3 regions of the Pseudomonas sp. MT3 genome follow, and region 2 is predicted to be linked to each of the others. Evidence: riboswitches for the same ligand, from Rfam matches in the RefSeq annotation. Region 2 holds a riboswitch; each other region holds the start of a gene.
What was found. A riboswitch is a leader RNA that binds a small molecule or an ion and turns the genes downstream of it on or off. The one in region 2 is predicted to bind cobalamin.
Positions count from the first base shown of each region.

Region 1: linked by a shared signal. The riboswitch ahead of btuB (TonB-dependent vitamin B12 receptor) and the one ahead of ACYCAX_RS15570 (TonB-dependent receptor domain-containing protein) in region 2 are both predicted to bind cobalamin.
Region 3: linked by a shared signal. The riboswitch ahead of ACYCAX_RS14955 (CbtB domain-containing protein) and the one ahead of ACYCAX_RS15570 (TonB-dependent receptor domain-containing protein) in region 2 are both predicted to bind cobalamin.

Region 1 is NZ_JBTVPY010000010.1:56,359-61,199, forward strand. Features, by position in the region: gene ACYCAX_RS12200 (cobyrinate a,c-diamide synthase) at 1-434, opposite strand, end outside; gene cobO (cob(I)yrinic acid a,c-diamide adenosyltransferase) at 463-1,074, opposite strand; gene btuB (TonB-dependent vitamin B12 receptor) at 1,089-2,933, opposite strand; cobalamin riboswitch at 3,046-3,270, opposite strand; gene ACYCAX_RS12215 (FUSC family protein) at 3,293-4,841, opposite strand, start outside.
Region 2 is NZ_JBTVPY010000013.1:160,573-165,413, forward strand. Features, by position in the region: gene tesB (acyl-CoA thioesterase II) at 1-184, shown strand, start outside; gene ACYCAX_RS15565 (HAD family hydrolase) at 181-777, shown strand; gene ACYCAX_RS15570 (TonB-dependent receptor domain-containing protein) at 1,134-2,990, opposite strand; cobalamin riboswitch at 3,097-3,271, opposite strand; gene dxs (1-deoxy-D-xylulose-5-phosphate synthase) at 3,313-4,841, opposite strand, start outside.
Region 3 is NZ_JBTVPY010000013.1:38,797-43,637, reverse strand. Features, by position in the region: gene cobM (precorrin-4 C(11)-methyltransferase) at 1-448, opposite strand, end outside; gene ACYCAX_RS14965 (cobalamin biosynthesis protein) at 445-861, opposite strand; gene ACYCAX_RS14960 (CbtA family protein) at 944-1,654, opposite strand; gene ACYCAX_RS14955 (CbtB domain-containing protein) at 1,748-1,936, opposite strand; cobalamin riboswitch at 2,038-2,256, opposite strand; cobalamin riboswitch at 2,328-2,522, shown strand; gene cobW (cobalamin biosynthesis protein CobW) at 2,758-3,825, shown strand; gene cobN (cobaltochelatase subunit CobN) at 3,943-4,841, shown strand, end outside.

The sequences.
Region 1 (4,841 bases), on a different contig from region 2:
GAGAACGGCAGGTCGCTCTGGTAGGTAGCCATGCCGACCGCCAGCGCGCCGAAGGTCTGGGCCATCGACTGGCCGTTGATCACCGCCATCACCGGCACGCCGAAGCGGCGGGCGAGATCGGCCGCCGAGGGCGAACCGTCGAACAGTCCCATCACGCCTTCGATCAGGATCAGGTCGGCCTCCTCGGCGGCTTCCCAGAGCAGGCGGCGGCTCTCGGCCTCGCCAACCATCCACAGGTCCAGCTGGTACACCGGCGCGCCGCTGGCTCGGGCCAGGATCATCGGGTCGAGGAAGTCCGGGCCGCACTTGAACACCCGCACCTGGCGTCCGAGGCGCGTGTGCAGGCGTGCCAAGGCGGCGGTCACGGTGGTCTTGCCCTGGCCGGAGGCCGGGGCGGCGATCAGGAGTGCGGGGCACTGACGGGAGTCGGACATCAGGTGCGTTCCGGCACGACGGCAGCCATCAGAACTCCACCCCTTTCTGCGCCTTGATGCCCGCCTTGAAGGCGTGCTTCACCAGGCCCATCTCGGTCACGGTGTCGGCCGTCTCGACCATCGCCGGCAGCACGCCGCGCCCGGTGGCGACCACATGCTGCATCGGTGGACGGGCGGCGATGTCGGCGAGCACGCTGTCCAGCGCCAGGTAACCATGCTTGAGGGCGATGTTCACCTCGTCCAGCACCACCAGGCCGATCTGCGGATCGCCCAGCAACTGGCGGGCGACGTCCCAGGCCTCGCGGGCCTTGGCGATGTCGCGCTGGCGGTCCTGGGTCTCCCAGGTGAAGCCCTCGCCCATCACGTGGTAGCTGACCTCTTCGGGGAAACGCCGGAAGAAGGTCTCCTCGCCGGTGGTGGCGGCGCCCTTGATGAACTGCACCACGCCCACCTTCATGCCGTGGCCCAAGGCGCGGGCGACCATGCCGAAGGCCGAGCTGCTCTTGCCCTTGCCGTTGCCGCTGTGGACCAGGAACACACCACGCTCGCCCTGGGCCTGGGCGATCTTCTCGTCGACCACGGTTTTCTTGCGCTGCATGCGCGAACGGTGGCGTTCGTCCTTTTCCGGGGATTCGCTCATCGGTCTCTCTCCTCTCAAAGGGCCTGGTAGCGCACGCCGAAGAGTACGGCGCGGCCGGGCTGCTCATAGCCCAGGGTGGTCTGGTAATCGGCGTCGAACAGGTTGCTCAGGCGCGCCTGCAGACGCCACTCCGGGTTCAGTCGATACTCGCCGCGCAGGTCCAGGGTAGCGAAGCCGCCCAGGCGATTGCGGTTGGCCAGGTCATCGTAGCGGTGGCCTTCGGCGTGCAGGCTGGCGCCCAGGCTCAGCGCGTCGAAGCGCCGGTCGAGGTCCAGGTTGAACAACTGCCGGGCGCGGCGCGGCAGGTCGTTGCCACGGTTGCCGCTGGCGCGGCTTTCCGGGTCGAGCAGGCTGGCGTTGGCGTTCCACACCCAGTCCCGCCACTGGCTGCCCAGCTGCAGTTCGACACCGCGGATGCGCGCCTGGTCGATATTGTCCGGCGCACGCAATGCCGAGTCGTAAGCGATCAGGTCGTCGATCGCCGTGCGGTACAGGTTCACCGCCCAGTGGCCCCAGCCGTGGCGACCGTCCACGCCGACTTCGACGCTGCGCGAGGTTTCCGCATCCAGGTCGGGGTTGCCGTAGCCAGGGTAATAGAGTTCGTTGAAGGTCGGCGCCTTGAACGCCGTACCGTAGCTGGCGAAGGCCCGTACGGCGTCGGTCAGCGCGTAGCCCCAGGCGAGGTTGCCGGTGTTGCGGCTGCCGAACTGCTGGTTGTCGTCGTGGCGCAGGCTCAGTTGCCAGTCATGCCGCCCCGCGCTGCCCAGGTACTGGGCGAAGGTGCCGCGGTTGTCGCGGGAGGTCAGTGCATAGTCTGTGGAACTGCTTAGTTCATCCTGCTGCCAGTCGTAGCCCAGGGTCAGGGTGTGGCCGGGCGCGAGGTCCAGGTCGTTCTGCCAGGACGCGGTGTCGCGACGGCTGTCGAAGCGCGAGTAGAAGGCACCGTCCTGGTAGGCATCGGACTTGTCCTCGCTGCGCCCGGCGGACAGGCTCACCCGCCAGGGCTCCAGCGGCGCGAAGCGCACGCGGCCGCCGATCACCCGCTGCACGCCATCGTTGTAGGCATCGAAGCCCTGGGTGCGGCGGCTGTTCACCGTGTCGAAGTCGTTGTGCGAATCGGTTTGCAGCAGGCTGCCGTCCAGCTCCAGACCGTTGTCGAAACGGTAGCCGGCACGCAGCGAACCGGACAGGTTGCGGTAGCCGTCGCGGTCCGGCTCATGGCCGCTGGCACCGTTGGCCTTGGCGTCGATGCCGGCGGTATCCAGGCTCGATACGCCGAGGGCGAACCAGCCGCGACCGTTGCCGGCCGAGGCTCCGGCGCTGCCTTCGTAGGTGCTCTGGCTACCCGCCCCGGCGTAGGCCCAGGGCTTGAAGCCCGGCTCCAGTGCCTGTCGGGTGAATATCTGGATCACCCCGCCGATGGCCTCGGAACCGTACAGACTGGAACGCGGCCCGCGCACCACTTCGATGCGCTCGATCAGCGCCACCGGCAAGTCCTGCAAGGACGCACCGCCGGACGAAACCGAGCCGGCCTTGATGCCGTCGATCAGCACCAGCACATGGTCGGATTCGCTGCCGCGCAGGTAGAGGCTGGTGGCCTTGCCGGGGCCGCCGTTGCTGGCCAGGGAAATCCCCGGCAGCCGCCGCAGCAGGTCGGGCACCGATTGCGCCTGGCTGCGCTCGATGTCGGCGCGGTCCAGCACGCTGACCGAAGCGAGCGTCTGCTCGGCGCGGCGCTCGGTGCGCGTGGCGGTCACCAGTTGATCGTCGAGCACCAGCGGCGCTTCGTCCGCCGCCAGGCCGATGCAGGAGAAGCCGCCCAGCGCCAGGGCTGTCGGCCAATAGAGGAAATGCTTCACGTGAACTCACTCCGCCGCTCTCACCCGCGCGGCTCTGACCGAAAAAGGCAGGCGGAGGACGGTAGCGCCCCGGCGGTCGATCAGCCGGAACGCTCGACAGCGCCCACCGCGATGCCATGACATGCAGCAGGCCGGTCTCCGGGCTTGCGAGTGGGCCGTGACAGGCTCCTGAAACCGCGCCTTCCCATGCCGATGGCACAGTGGCGGAATGCGGTTCGATGCTCGCTTACCGTTGCGGGGGCAGCGCCGGACTGGTCGGACCGCGAGGTCGGACTTCACCGGCTTCCCTGTTTCACCCCCGACTTGCACCGGGGGCACCTGAAGCAGGCGCGCAGCTTAGTGGCTGTCGCCAGCCACGGTCAATTGCGGCGGCCTGTCGCTCCCAGGGTGACGAAGCGCACCGGTGCGTCGGCCGCAGCCTCCCGGCACCAGCGCAACCAGATCGAGCGCAATTGGCCGACGGCGGCCCGTGCCCGGCGGCGCTGGCCTTCCTCCAGCCAGCGATTGCCCTGCAACGCAGCCGACAGCGCCTCCTCGACTCCATCCAGCGCATGCTCCCGGTCGTTACGCGGCCCGCCGTCGAGCAGCAACTGCCGCAACCGCGCCAGATAAGAGTCCCGCGCGCGCCGCAGCGGCCCCCGCGCCGTGCCCAGGCTGTCGCGCAGGAACAGCAGTTCGTCCGCCAACGCCAGGCCGAACAGCCCTCCCCGCCATTGGGCGCGGCGTTCCCGCGGCAGGCCGTCCTGGTATTGCACCAGGCGCAGCAGGCGGTCGGCGCTGCGCCCGTCGAACCAGGCCTCCAGCCTGGGCAGCGGGCCACGGGTCAGCCGTGCCAGGTCGGCCAGCAGTGCGCCGAGCACTCGCCGGTAGTGGCGGCGCCCCGGCCGCAGCTCCACCAGGTTGAACACCAGCACCGCGAACCCCACGCCCAGCACCGTCGCCAACGCCGAATTGAGGAAGTGGTCGAGGTCGTAGACCATCTGGTTGCTCGGCCCCACGTTCTTCACGAAGAAGATGCAGAAGGCCGATGCCATTGCGGCGATGGCCGGCCGCGTCGTGCACAGCGCCGCGATGAACAGCGGTATGCCGAGTACGCTGTAGAGCGCCGTGAATCCTTCGCATCGCGGCAGGATCACCAGCACGGCAACCGCCGCCACGGGAATCGAGAGGAGGATGCCGCGCAGGAAGTTCAGGCCCGCGCCGGCTGGCTCGTCACGGCTGGCGAACAGGCTCAGCACCACACCGGTGATGGAAACCGCGCCCAGGCCGCTGGGCCAGGCACTGACCACCCAGAACCCCGCCACGCAGAGAAATGCCAGGGCGCTGCGCAGGCCGAACAGCAGCCCGCGCTCGACGTCCCGGTGCCAGACGATCAGCGCCGGCGCCTCGCGTGTCGCTTCACCGTAAAGCAGTGCTTCCAGGCTGCGCCGGGATTGCCGGCCCCGATCCAGCACCGCCAGCAGAGATTCCAGGTAATCGCGCTCCTGTGCACCTGCGGCGTTCTCCAGCGCACCGAGCAGATGCTCCCGGCAGGCGGTGAAGTCGGGCTGTTGCGCATTCTCCAGGCACTCGCGCACCAGCTCGCGCCAGGGGCGCACGGCCAGCTCGACGGCGGCGTCGAGCAACCGTCCTTCCCGCGCAACCCGGCGCGCGGCGCGCAGCAGGCCGAGCAGGGCGGCATTGAGCCCACGCAACGCAGGCACTCGCCGACGCCCCGTCGGACCTTCGAACCACGCCTGCTCCTGCCGCCCATCCAGCTCCAGAATGCTGCCCAGGGTAGCGATCAGCGCCGCGTGTTCATCGGTGCCCAGCATTTCCGCGGACGCCGCCTTCAGCGTCGACGACCAGACCTTGCGCGCCTGCTCGAGCAACTGCTGCTCCGTGCTGCGCGGCCACAGCAGCACGCTG
Region 2 (4,841 bases):
CGACCATTCCGTGTGGTTCCACCGCGACCTGCGCGCGGACGAGTGGCTGCTCTATGCGATGGACAGCCCCTGGGCCGGCAATGGCCGCGGCTTCGTGCGCGGCAGCATCTTCAACCGCGACGGCCAACTGGTCGCGTCCACCACCCAGGAAGGCCTGATTCGTCATCGCGAGGATTGGTCGTGAAACTCGGCGACATCCGCCACTGGGTGTTCGACATGGACGGTACCCTGACCCTGGCGGTGCACGACTTCCCGGCGATCAAGCGGGCCTTGGGCATTCCCCAGGAACACGACATCCTCTCCCACCTCGCGGCATTGCCGGAGGACGAGGCGGCGGCCAAGCACGCCTGGCTGCTGGAGCATGAGCGCGAACTGGCGGTGGCCTCCATTGCGGCGCCCGGTGCGGTGGCGCTGGTGCGCGCGTTGCACGGGGCCGGCTACCGCCTGGGCATCCTCACCCGCAACGCCCATGAGCTGGCGCTGATCACCCTGGCCGCCATTGGGGTGGGCGATTGTTTCCACAGCGGCGACATCCTCGGCCGTGGCGAGGCCGATCCCAAGCCCAGCCCGGACGGCCTGCTGCGCCTGGCCGCGCGCTGGGACGTGGCGCCGCAGCGGATGCTGATGGTCGGCGACTACCGCTTCGACCTCGATTGCGCCCGCGCGGCGGGTGCGCACAGTGCGTTGGTCAACCTTCCGGATAACCCCTGGCCCGAGCTGACCGACTGGCATGCGCAGGATTGCGCGCAGTTGGGGCGAATGGCGGGAGTGCTCTAGGCCCGCTGCTGGGCGGGTTCGCGAGCAAGCTCGCTCCTACAGGGTTCAGCACGCGCTGAGACATCGGAGCTACACCGGGCCGCTTTTTGTAGGAGCGAGCTTGCTCGCGAACCGACTTCCCACTATTCCACAGGCCCGGCGTAGGAGCGGACTTCGTCCGCGATTGGTGTCGGCCACGCAGGAGCATCGCGGATGAATCCACTCCTACGGAGGCTCTGTTCGATACCGGTGCGCCTCACCCCAGCCCTCTCCCAAGGGGTGAGGGCGCCGAATCTTGAGCCTGCCAGGACAGTCCCTCTCCCTCCGGAGCGGGTGCGTAGCCAGGGGCAGGGTGAGGGGCCGTCAGGCCGCTTCCCTTACAGCTCCGGCGTCCAGGTCACCGCCAGCAGCGCGGTGCGCCCCGGTTCGCGGTAGGGGCGGGCTTCGCCCATGAAGTCCATCGGGCTGGTCGGGCGCAGGTAGTCGCCCAGGGTGTAGTTGCGATCCAGGGCGTTATCCAGCTTCAGGTCGAAGCGAATCTCATCGCTGGCCAGCCAGCTGGTGCGCAGGTCGAGCACGCCGTAGCCGGACAGTTCGCGGGTGTTGGCCGCGTCGTCGTAGCGTTGGCTGACCGCACGCCAGGTGCCGCCGACGCCGAAGGCGCCGAACTGGCGATCCAGGTCCAGGCTCAGGGTGCGCCGCGCGCGGTATGGCAGGGTGTGGCCGGTGTCGCGGTCGCGCGGGTCGATCAGGCTCAGGCCGAGCGCGGCCTGCCAGCCCAGCACGTCGCGGGCGACGCTGGTCTCGAAGCCATTGATGCGCGCCTTGTTGATGTTCTCCGGCTGATTGCTGTTGCTGTCCCAGGCAATCATGTCGTCGATTTCGGTGCGGTACAGCGAGGCTTCCAGGTGTGTGCCCGAGAAGTCACCGCGCCATTGCAGCTCGTAGGTCTTCGAGGTCTCGGCCTTGAGGTCCGGGTTGCTCGCGCCGGGGTAGTAGAGGTCGCTGAAGGTCGGCGCGCGGAAGCCTTCGCCGTAGCTGGCGATCCAGGTCTGGCTGTCGCCCACCGGCAGGCTGAAGGCGGCGTTCCAGCTGTTCTGGCTGCCGTAGGCCTGGTTGTTGTCGTGGCGGATACCCAGCTCGGTGCCGAAGCTGTCGCCCTTGAAGCTGTGCTGGGCGAAGAAGGCACGGTTGCTGCGCTGGTCGTCGGCAAAGGCGGTGGTGCCGTCGACCTTGTCTTCGTACCAGTCGGTGCCCAGCGCCAGCTGATTGGCATCGTCCAGTCGCAGGCGGTTGATCCAGCTCGCCGAGTGGCGGGTGGTTCCCAGCGTGCCGTTGTTCCAGCTGTCGGCGGCGCCCACGGCCTTGTTGCGGTCGAAGCTGCGGCCCAGTTCCAGGCGGCTGTTCCACATCTTCGTGATCTGGCCGTCGAGGTAGGCGCTGTAGCTGCTGACGCGGAATTCGTCGCGGGGCGAGCCCGGCTCGAAGTTGTAGGCGTCGTCGTATTCGTTCTTGCCGCGCTGGTCGTTGAGGTTCAGGCCGGCCTTCCAGTCCTCGCTGAAACGGTGGTCCAGGTTCAGGTGCACGGCCTTGTTGCGCTGGGCGTCGTGATCGTTGTCGGCGCCGACGTTGTCGCTGGTGCGATCCCAGCCCTGGCTCTCGTCGAGGCTGCCGCCGAGGTTGTAGCGGGTCTGCTCGTCGCCGCCGGACAGGCTCAGGCTGCGTTCGAAGGTGCCGTGGCTGCCGGCAGCCAGGCGCACTTCGGGGTGCAGGCCGGCTTCGCCGCGACGGGTGAAGATCTGGATGACCCCGCCAATGGCGTCGGCGCCGTACAGGGCGGAGCGCGGGCCGCGGGTCACCTCGACGCGCTCGATGCTGTCGATGCTCAGGTAGTCCAGGCGGGCGATGCCGCTGCTGGCGGAGGCGACGCGCTGGCCGTCCACCAGCACCAGGGTCTGCGCGGTGCTGGTGCCGCGCACGGAGTACGAGACCACGCCGCCGGAGCTGCCCATCTGCACGCCAGGCACGCGGGCGAGCAGGGCGGGCACGCTGCGCACTTGTAGCCGCTCGATGTCGGCACGGGTGAATACGCTGTTGGCCGAAGTGGCTTCGGCGCGCGGCTGGGCCTGGCGTGCGGAGGTGATCACCTGGTCGGAGAGCCGGTAGATGTCGTCGGCGGCGAAGGCCAGGCCGGGCAGCAGGCTGGTGGCCAGGGCGAGTCGGGGCAGTTTCATGGAGCGTCCTCAAAAGCGGTCGGATGACTTTCGAGGAGGGCGTGGCAAGGGCGGCAGGCCGCACTTGACGGTGCGGCCCTCCGCAACACCTGTCGGGGCGTGTCGAGGGCGGTCTCCGGGCTGCCGACGTCACATCGCCGCCTTCCCGCATTCAGCAGTGGCGGATGGCGATGCTGCGCTCCGTGAGGGGCGCGTCGGTTACCGTTGCGGGGGCAGCGCAGGTCTTTCACCTGCTTCCCGTTACCTCGAACGAAAACGGGCGCACCTTAGTCGGTGCGCCCGTCACTGGCAATACTCCCGGGGAGGGATGCGCCGATCGGTCTCAGCGCTTGCCGAGGGCCTCCAGGCGCGCCTTCACCGAGGCTTCGATGCCGGCGGTGTCTAGCCCGCACTCCGCGAGCATCTGCGCGGGCTTGGCGTGCTCGACGTAGTAGTCCGGCAGGCCCAGGTGCAGGATCGGCTGCTGGAGGTTCTCGCGGGCGAGGAATTCGCTGACGGCGGCGCCGGCGCCGCCCATCACCGAGTTCTCCTCGACGGTCACCAGCAGCTCGTGGCTGGCGGCCAGCTGGCGCACCAGTTCCTCGTCCAGCGGCTTGACGAAGCGCATGTCGGCGACCGTGGCATCGAACTGCTCCGCCACTTTCAGCGCTTCGGCCAGTTGCACGCCGAACACCAGGAAGGCAACCTTGCCGGCCTTGCCTTCACGGCGCACCACGCCCTTGCCGATCTCGACCGGTGCCAGCGCCGCCTCGATGGGAGCGTTGGGGCCGGTGCCGCGCGGGTAGCGCACCGCCGCCGGGCCTTCGAAGTGATGGCCGGTGGTGAGCAGCTTGCGCAGTTCGTTCTCGTCGCTGGGGGTCATCACCAGCATGCCGGGGATGCAGCGCAGGTAGGAGAGGTCGAAGCTGCCGGCGTGGGTCGGGCCGTCTTCGCCCACCAGACCGGCGCGGTCGATGGCGAACAGCACGTCGAGGTTCTGCACCGCGACGTCGTGGATCAGCTGGTCGTAGCCGCGCTGCAGGAAGGTGGAGTAGATCGCCACCACGGGCTTTGCGCCGTCGCAGGCCATGCCGGCCGCGAGGGTCACGGCGTGCTGCTCGGCGATGGCGACATCGAAGTAGCGGTCCGGGAATCTGTCGGCGAAGGCGACCAGGTCGGAGCCTTCCTTCATGGCCGGGGTGATGCCGACCAGGCGCGGGTCCTGGGCGGCCATGTCGCACAGCCACTGGCCGAACACGCTGGAGTACTTCGGCCCGCCGGCCTTCTTCGGCGCGGCGTGGGCGGCGCCTTCGGTTTCCAGCTTGGTGATCGCGTGGTAGCCGATCGGGTCGATCTCGGCCGGGCCGAAGCCCTTGCCCTTCTTGGTCACCACGTGGAGGAACTGCGGGCCCTTGAGGTCACGCATGTTGCGCAGGGTGGCGATCAGGGTCGGCAGGTCGTGGCCGTCGATGGGGCCGATGTAGTTCCAGCCCAGCTCCTCGAAGAGCGTGCCGGGGACCAGCATGCCCTTGGCGTATTCCTCGGTGCGGCGGGCGATCTCCCAGGCGCCGGGCAGGCGCGAGAGCACCTTCTTGCTGCCTTCGCGCATGCTGCTGTAGGTGCGGCTGGAGAGGATCTTGGCCAGGTAGTTGGACAGGCCGCCGACATTGTTGGAGATCGACATGTCGTTGTCGTTGAGGATCACCAGCATGTCGGCCTTGACCTCCGACGCGTGGTTGAGCGCCTCGAAGGCCATGCCGGCGGTCAGTGCGCCGTCGCCGATCACCGCCACCGACTTGCGGTTGGAACCCTGCATGCGCGCGGCAATGGCCATGCCCAGCGCGGCGCTGATGGAGGTGCTGGAGTGACCGA
Region 3 (4,841 bases), 120 kb from region 2:
CCAGCGACTCGCCCTCGGGCATACGCGTCCTGCTGGCGTAGCGGGTGAGGATCAACGTCTGGGATATCTCCGGCAGGGTCAGCTCGCAACCGAGGATCGCCGCGCAGGCCGAGGTGGCAGTGACGCCGGGAATGATCTCGTAGGGAATGCCGCGCTCGCGCAGGTGACGGATCTGCTCGCCGATGGCGCCGTACAGCGAGGGATCGCCGGAGTGCACCCGCGCGACGTCCTTGCCCTCCGCGTGGGCCTGCGTCAGCAGCTCGACGATCTCCTCCAGGTTCAGTTCGGCGGTATTCACCACGCGCTCGGCGCTGTGCCCTTCCAGCACGACCGGCGGCACCAGGGAACCTGCGTAAAGGATCACCGGGCAGGTGCGGATCAGCCGCTGGCCCTTGACCGTGATGAGCTCGGGATCGCCAGGACCGGCACCGATGAAATAGACCGTCATGGCTGCTCCCGTTCGGATTCGACGGGGATGAAAGCCAGCGCGCAGGTGGCTTGCTCGCTGCGGCGCTTGCCCACCAGCAGGCGTGCCGGCGCACCACCTTGCGCCTCGGCCTGCAGCAATGCCGCCGCTTCGGCCACGCTCGCGCTGCCGGTGGCCGCACGCACAGTTTCAGAAGGCTCGCCCAGGTTCCTCTCGCAGGCCGCCAATTGTTGCGGTGTGAACAGCGCCAGCGGCAAGTCGAGGGCAGCAGCCAGGGCGGTCAGCCCCTCTTCGTCGGCTTTCAGCGTGGCGCTGGCCAGGGCGGTGAGATGGGACTCGTCGAGCCCGGCCTCGGCCAGCGTATCCCGCAGCAAGGCACGCAGTTCATCGAGCGGGCAGCCCCGGCGGCAACCGAGGCCGGCAACCAGCGTCATCGGCATTCTCCTGGAAGTGACACCTGTAAATAAAAACCCCGCAGGCGGCTGGGCCGGCTGCGGGGTCGAGCATAGCGGCGAATCAGGCCGAGGGGGCGAAACGGCGGAACAGCCAGGCGGCCACCAGACCCAGGGCCGCCCAGAACACCGCGTTGGTGACCAGCGAGGCGACGATGAACTCGTGAGCCAGGCTTTCCGGCGCGAGGCTGGAATGCACTTCCGGCTGCGGCGCGCCGATCACGTGCGGCACCACCAGCAACGCAAGGCCGACGATGCGCAGCGCCCAGTGGCGGCCGAACACCAGCAGCGCGAGACCGGCGGCGGTGGCGGCGGCAGTGCCGATCCACCAGGTCTGCCGCAGGCTCAGATCCGCGGCGGCGGTGCCGGGGACTTCCGGCGGCAGGCCGAGGGACGGCGCCAGGGTGAACACGGCAAAACCGGCCAGGCCCCAGAGCAGGCCTTCGGAGGTCTTGCCCGGCTCACGCAGGGTGAACAGGCCCGCGAGCATCAGCGCGAAACCCACCGCGACCACCAGATTGCCGCCGGTGGTGGAGAGGATGCGCTGCCAGCCGTCTTCCGGCTCCCAGGCTTCCTCGTCATGGTGATGACCCGCAACTGCGCCGTCGGCGTGCTCATGGGCATGTTCTTCGACCAGTGCGGCGGTCGGCTCGGATTTCTCATAGGTTTCCGCCTTGAGGATCAGCGGGGATACCCACAGCAGCTGGACCACGGTCAGCACCAGCGCGGCGATCAGACCGGCGAATCCGGCGGTCTGGGCGATACGTTTGATCATTGCAGTTCTCCGGACGAAACGAGACCTCGAGCGCGGCGAACCAGCGATCGCGAGTGCCTCGAATACGCTGCGCTTACGCGCAGGCAGCGTGCGTCAGTGGCAGGGGAAGCCCGCACTATGGCGGGTATCGTGGGCAGCGTTGTGCACTGCTTCCAGATGAGAGAAACCGGCGAAATACACCAGCAGCGCACCGAGCAGGCTGGCGCCAACGGCCAGGCTGATGCGCTTGGAAAGGGGGATGGAAGTACTCGACGCCTGTTGCGTCAGGATGCTGCTGGACATGAACGTTCCCTCTGAAAAGAGTGAGAACGCAGAGGTTGAACGCATTCGAACGCGCCGGATCGGTCGCGCCACGGCCTGCGCCCGCCCACCGCGGGTTTGCCAAAATGTGAGGATTCCAGGCCGGTCTCCGGGCTTGCGACGCCAGCGAGAGACTCTCGCCGGATGGGCCAGCCTTCCCATGCCTTGGCACAGTGGCTACTGACGACCCTCGATGCGCTTACCGTTGCGGGGGCAGCGCCGGACTGGTCCTTGCGGACGCACCGGCTTCCCGTTTCACCTCGCGCGCGTCGGCGCGAGACACCTGAAACCGCGCTAGCTGACCACGGCAGTCCCGCAGCGTCAACTGCGCGTCGCCCGATCCCCGGCGATTGACCGCCCCGGCCACGCTGCGTAGCCTTCCTCCCTTCGAGGTTCTCCGGCACTGGCCGGAGCTAAGAGGGAACGTGGAAATCTTCGGATGCGCCACGGCTGCCCCCGCAACTGTGAACAGCCTGTCTCTTCACGCGCCACTGCCGATTCGGGCGGGAAGGCGAAGAGACGATCAAGGGCTGTGAGCCAGGAGACCTGCCTCGTGACTGGTTTTCGATCTGCTGCGCGTCGGCCATGCTGCGTTGGCGGATCGTCGTGGACTGCTCATTGACTACAGTCAACTCCGCGTCCCCGACGATCCTCCGCCTTGCCTGGCTCTAGCTCGCGAGATCCGGAACCGGTTCGTTATCAACAGACAACCGGGCGGGGTGATCCGGTGGCGACCTTCGTTGCGCGGCGAACCCGCGCGCGCGCCCTTCATCCGCCCTCCAATGTCCACTTGCGAGGCGCGCATGAAAACCCTGGCCAAACTCCCCGTCACCATCGTCACCGGCTTCCTCGGTGCCGGCAAGACCACCCTGCTCCGCCACATGCTCGATACTGCCTCCGGCCGCCGCATCGCGGTGATCGTCAACGAGTTCGGCGAGCTGGGCATCGACGGCGAAATCCTCAAGCAGTGCTCCATCGGTTGCAGCGAAGAAGAGGCGGTCGGCCGCGTCTTCGAGCTGGCCAACGGCTGCCTGTGCTGCACCGTGCAGGAAGAGTTCTTCCCGGTGATGCGCGAGCTGGTGGCGCGCCGTGGCGACCTCGACCAGATCCTCATCGAGACCTCGGGCCTGGCCCTGCCCAAGCCGCTGGTGCAGGCCTTCCAGTGGCCGGAAATCCGCAACGCCTGCACCGTGGACGCGGTGATCACCGTGGTCGACAGCCCGGCCGTGGCTGCCGGCACCTTCGCCGCCCATCCCGAGCAGGTGGACGAGCAGCGCAAGCAGGACCCGAACCTGGACCACGAATCGCCGCTGCACGAACTCTTCGAGGACCAGCTAGCCAGCGCCGACCTGGTGGTCTTGAACAAGGCCGACCTGCTGGACGCCGAGGCGCTGGCCCGCGTGCGCGCCGAAGTTGCCGAGGAGCTGCCGCCGGCAGTGAAGATCGTCGAAGCCAACTCCGGCCAGCTGCCGCTCTCGGTGCTGCTGGGGCTGAACGCCGAGGCCGAGCTGCACATCGACAGCCGCCCGACTCACCACGTCCACTCCAATGAAGAGCACGAAGGCCATGAAGATCACCACCACGACGAGTTCGACTCCTTCCACGTCGACCTGCCGGAAGTGGAAGAGCGCGCCCTGCTCGATGTGCTGAACGCGCTGGTCGAGCGCCACGCCGTGCTGCGCATCAAGGGCTTCGTCGCCATCCCCGGCAAGCCCATGCGCCTGTTGGTGCAGGGCGTCGGCAAGCGCTTCGACAAGCACTTCGACCGCGCCTGGCGCAGTGACGAAACCCGCAGCACCCGCCTGGTCGTGATCGGCCAGGAACTGGACCAGGCCGCCATCAGCAACGAGCTGCGTACCGCCCTGGCATAACACTGCTTATCGTAGGAGCGAGCTTGCTCGCGAACGGCCTCACAGCGGGGTCTGGTTCGCGAGCAAGAGCTAGGCGCCCCCTCGCTCCTACATGAAGCCCTACACCGAGCAAGCCTCATGCATCTGCTGCGCACCCAACCCGGCGGCTTCGTCCCCGACGACGGCATCGCCCACCTGGCCCAGACGCCCGCCGAGCTGGTGATCCTCTGCAGCGGCGATTCGCACCTGGCGCTGCTCGCCGAGGCCGCCCGTGAGCTGCCGGAGGACTACCCGAGCCTGCGCCTGGCCAACCCCATGCAGCTGCAGAACCACGCCTCGGTGGACTTCTACGTCGACGAGGTACTGCAGTACGCCAGGGTCATCCTGATCTCGGTGCACGGCGGCGTCGGCTACTGGCGCTACGGCATGGAGCAACTGGCGGCGCTGGCCGAGCGCGGCGCCACGCTGATCGCCGTGCCCGGCGACGACAAGCCCGACCCCGAACTCGGCGCCCTGTGCAACGTCCCACCTGAGGATGCCGAACGCCTCTGGCAGTACCTGCGCCAGGGCGGCATGGACAACGCCCGGCAGTTCTTCGCCTGCCTGGCCAGCCGCCACCTGCAACGCGACTACACCTGGAGCGAACCACGGACGCTGCCCCGAGTGGTGGTCTATCACCCGCAAGTCGGCAGCTGCGACCTCACCCGCTGGCAGGTCGACTGGAACCCTGAGTACCCGGTCGCCACGCTGCTGTTCTATCGCACCCACCTGCAAGCGGCGAACACCGGTTTCATCGACACCTTCTGCGAACGCCTGCAGGCCCAGAGCATCAACCCGTTGCCCATCGCCGTCGCCAGCCTCAAGGAAGCCGCTTGCCTCGATGCCGTGGAAAATCTGCTCGATAGCGCCGACGCCGAGCTGATCATCAACACCACCGGCTTCGCCCAGTCCAACCCGGAAGCCCCACAGGAGCGACCGTTCCGCCGCGACGTGCCGGTGCTGCAAGCCATCTGCTCGCTGGACAACCACGACCTCTG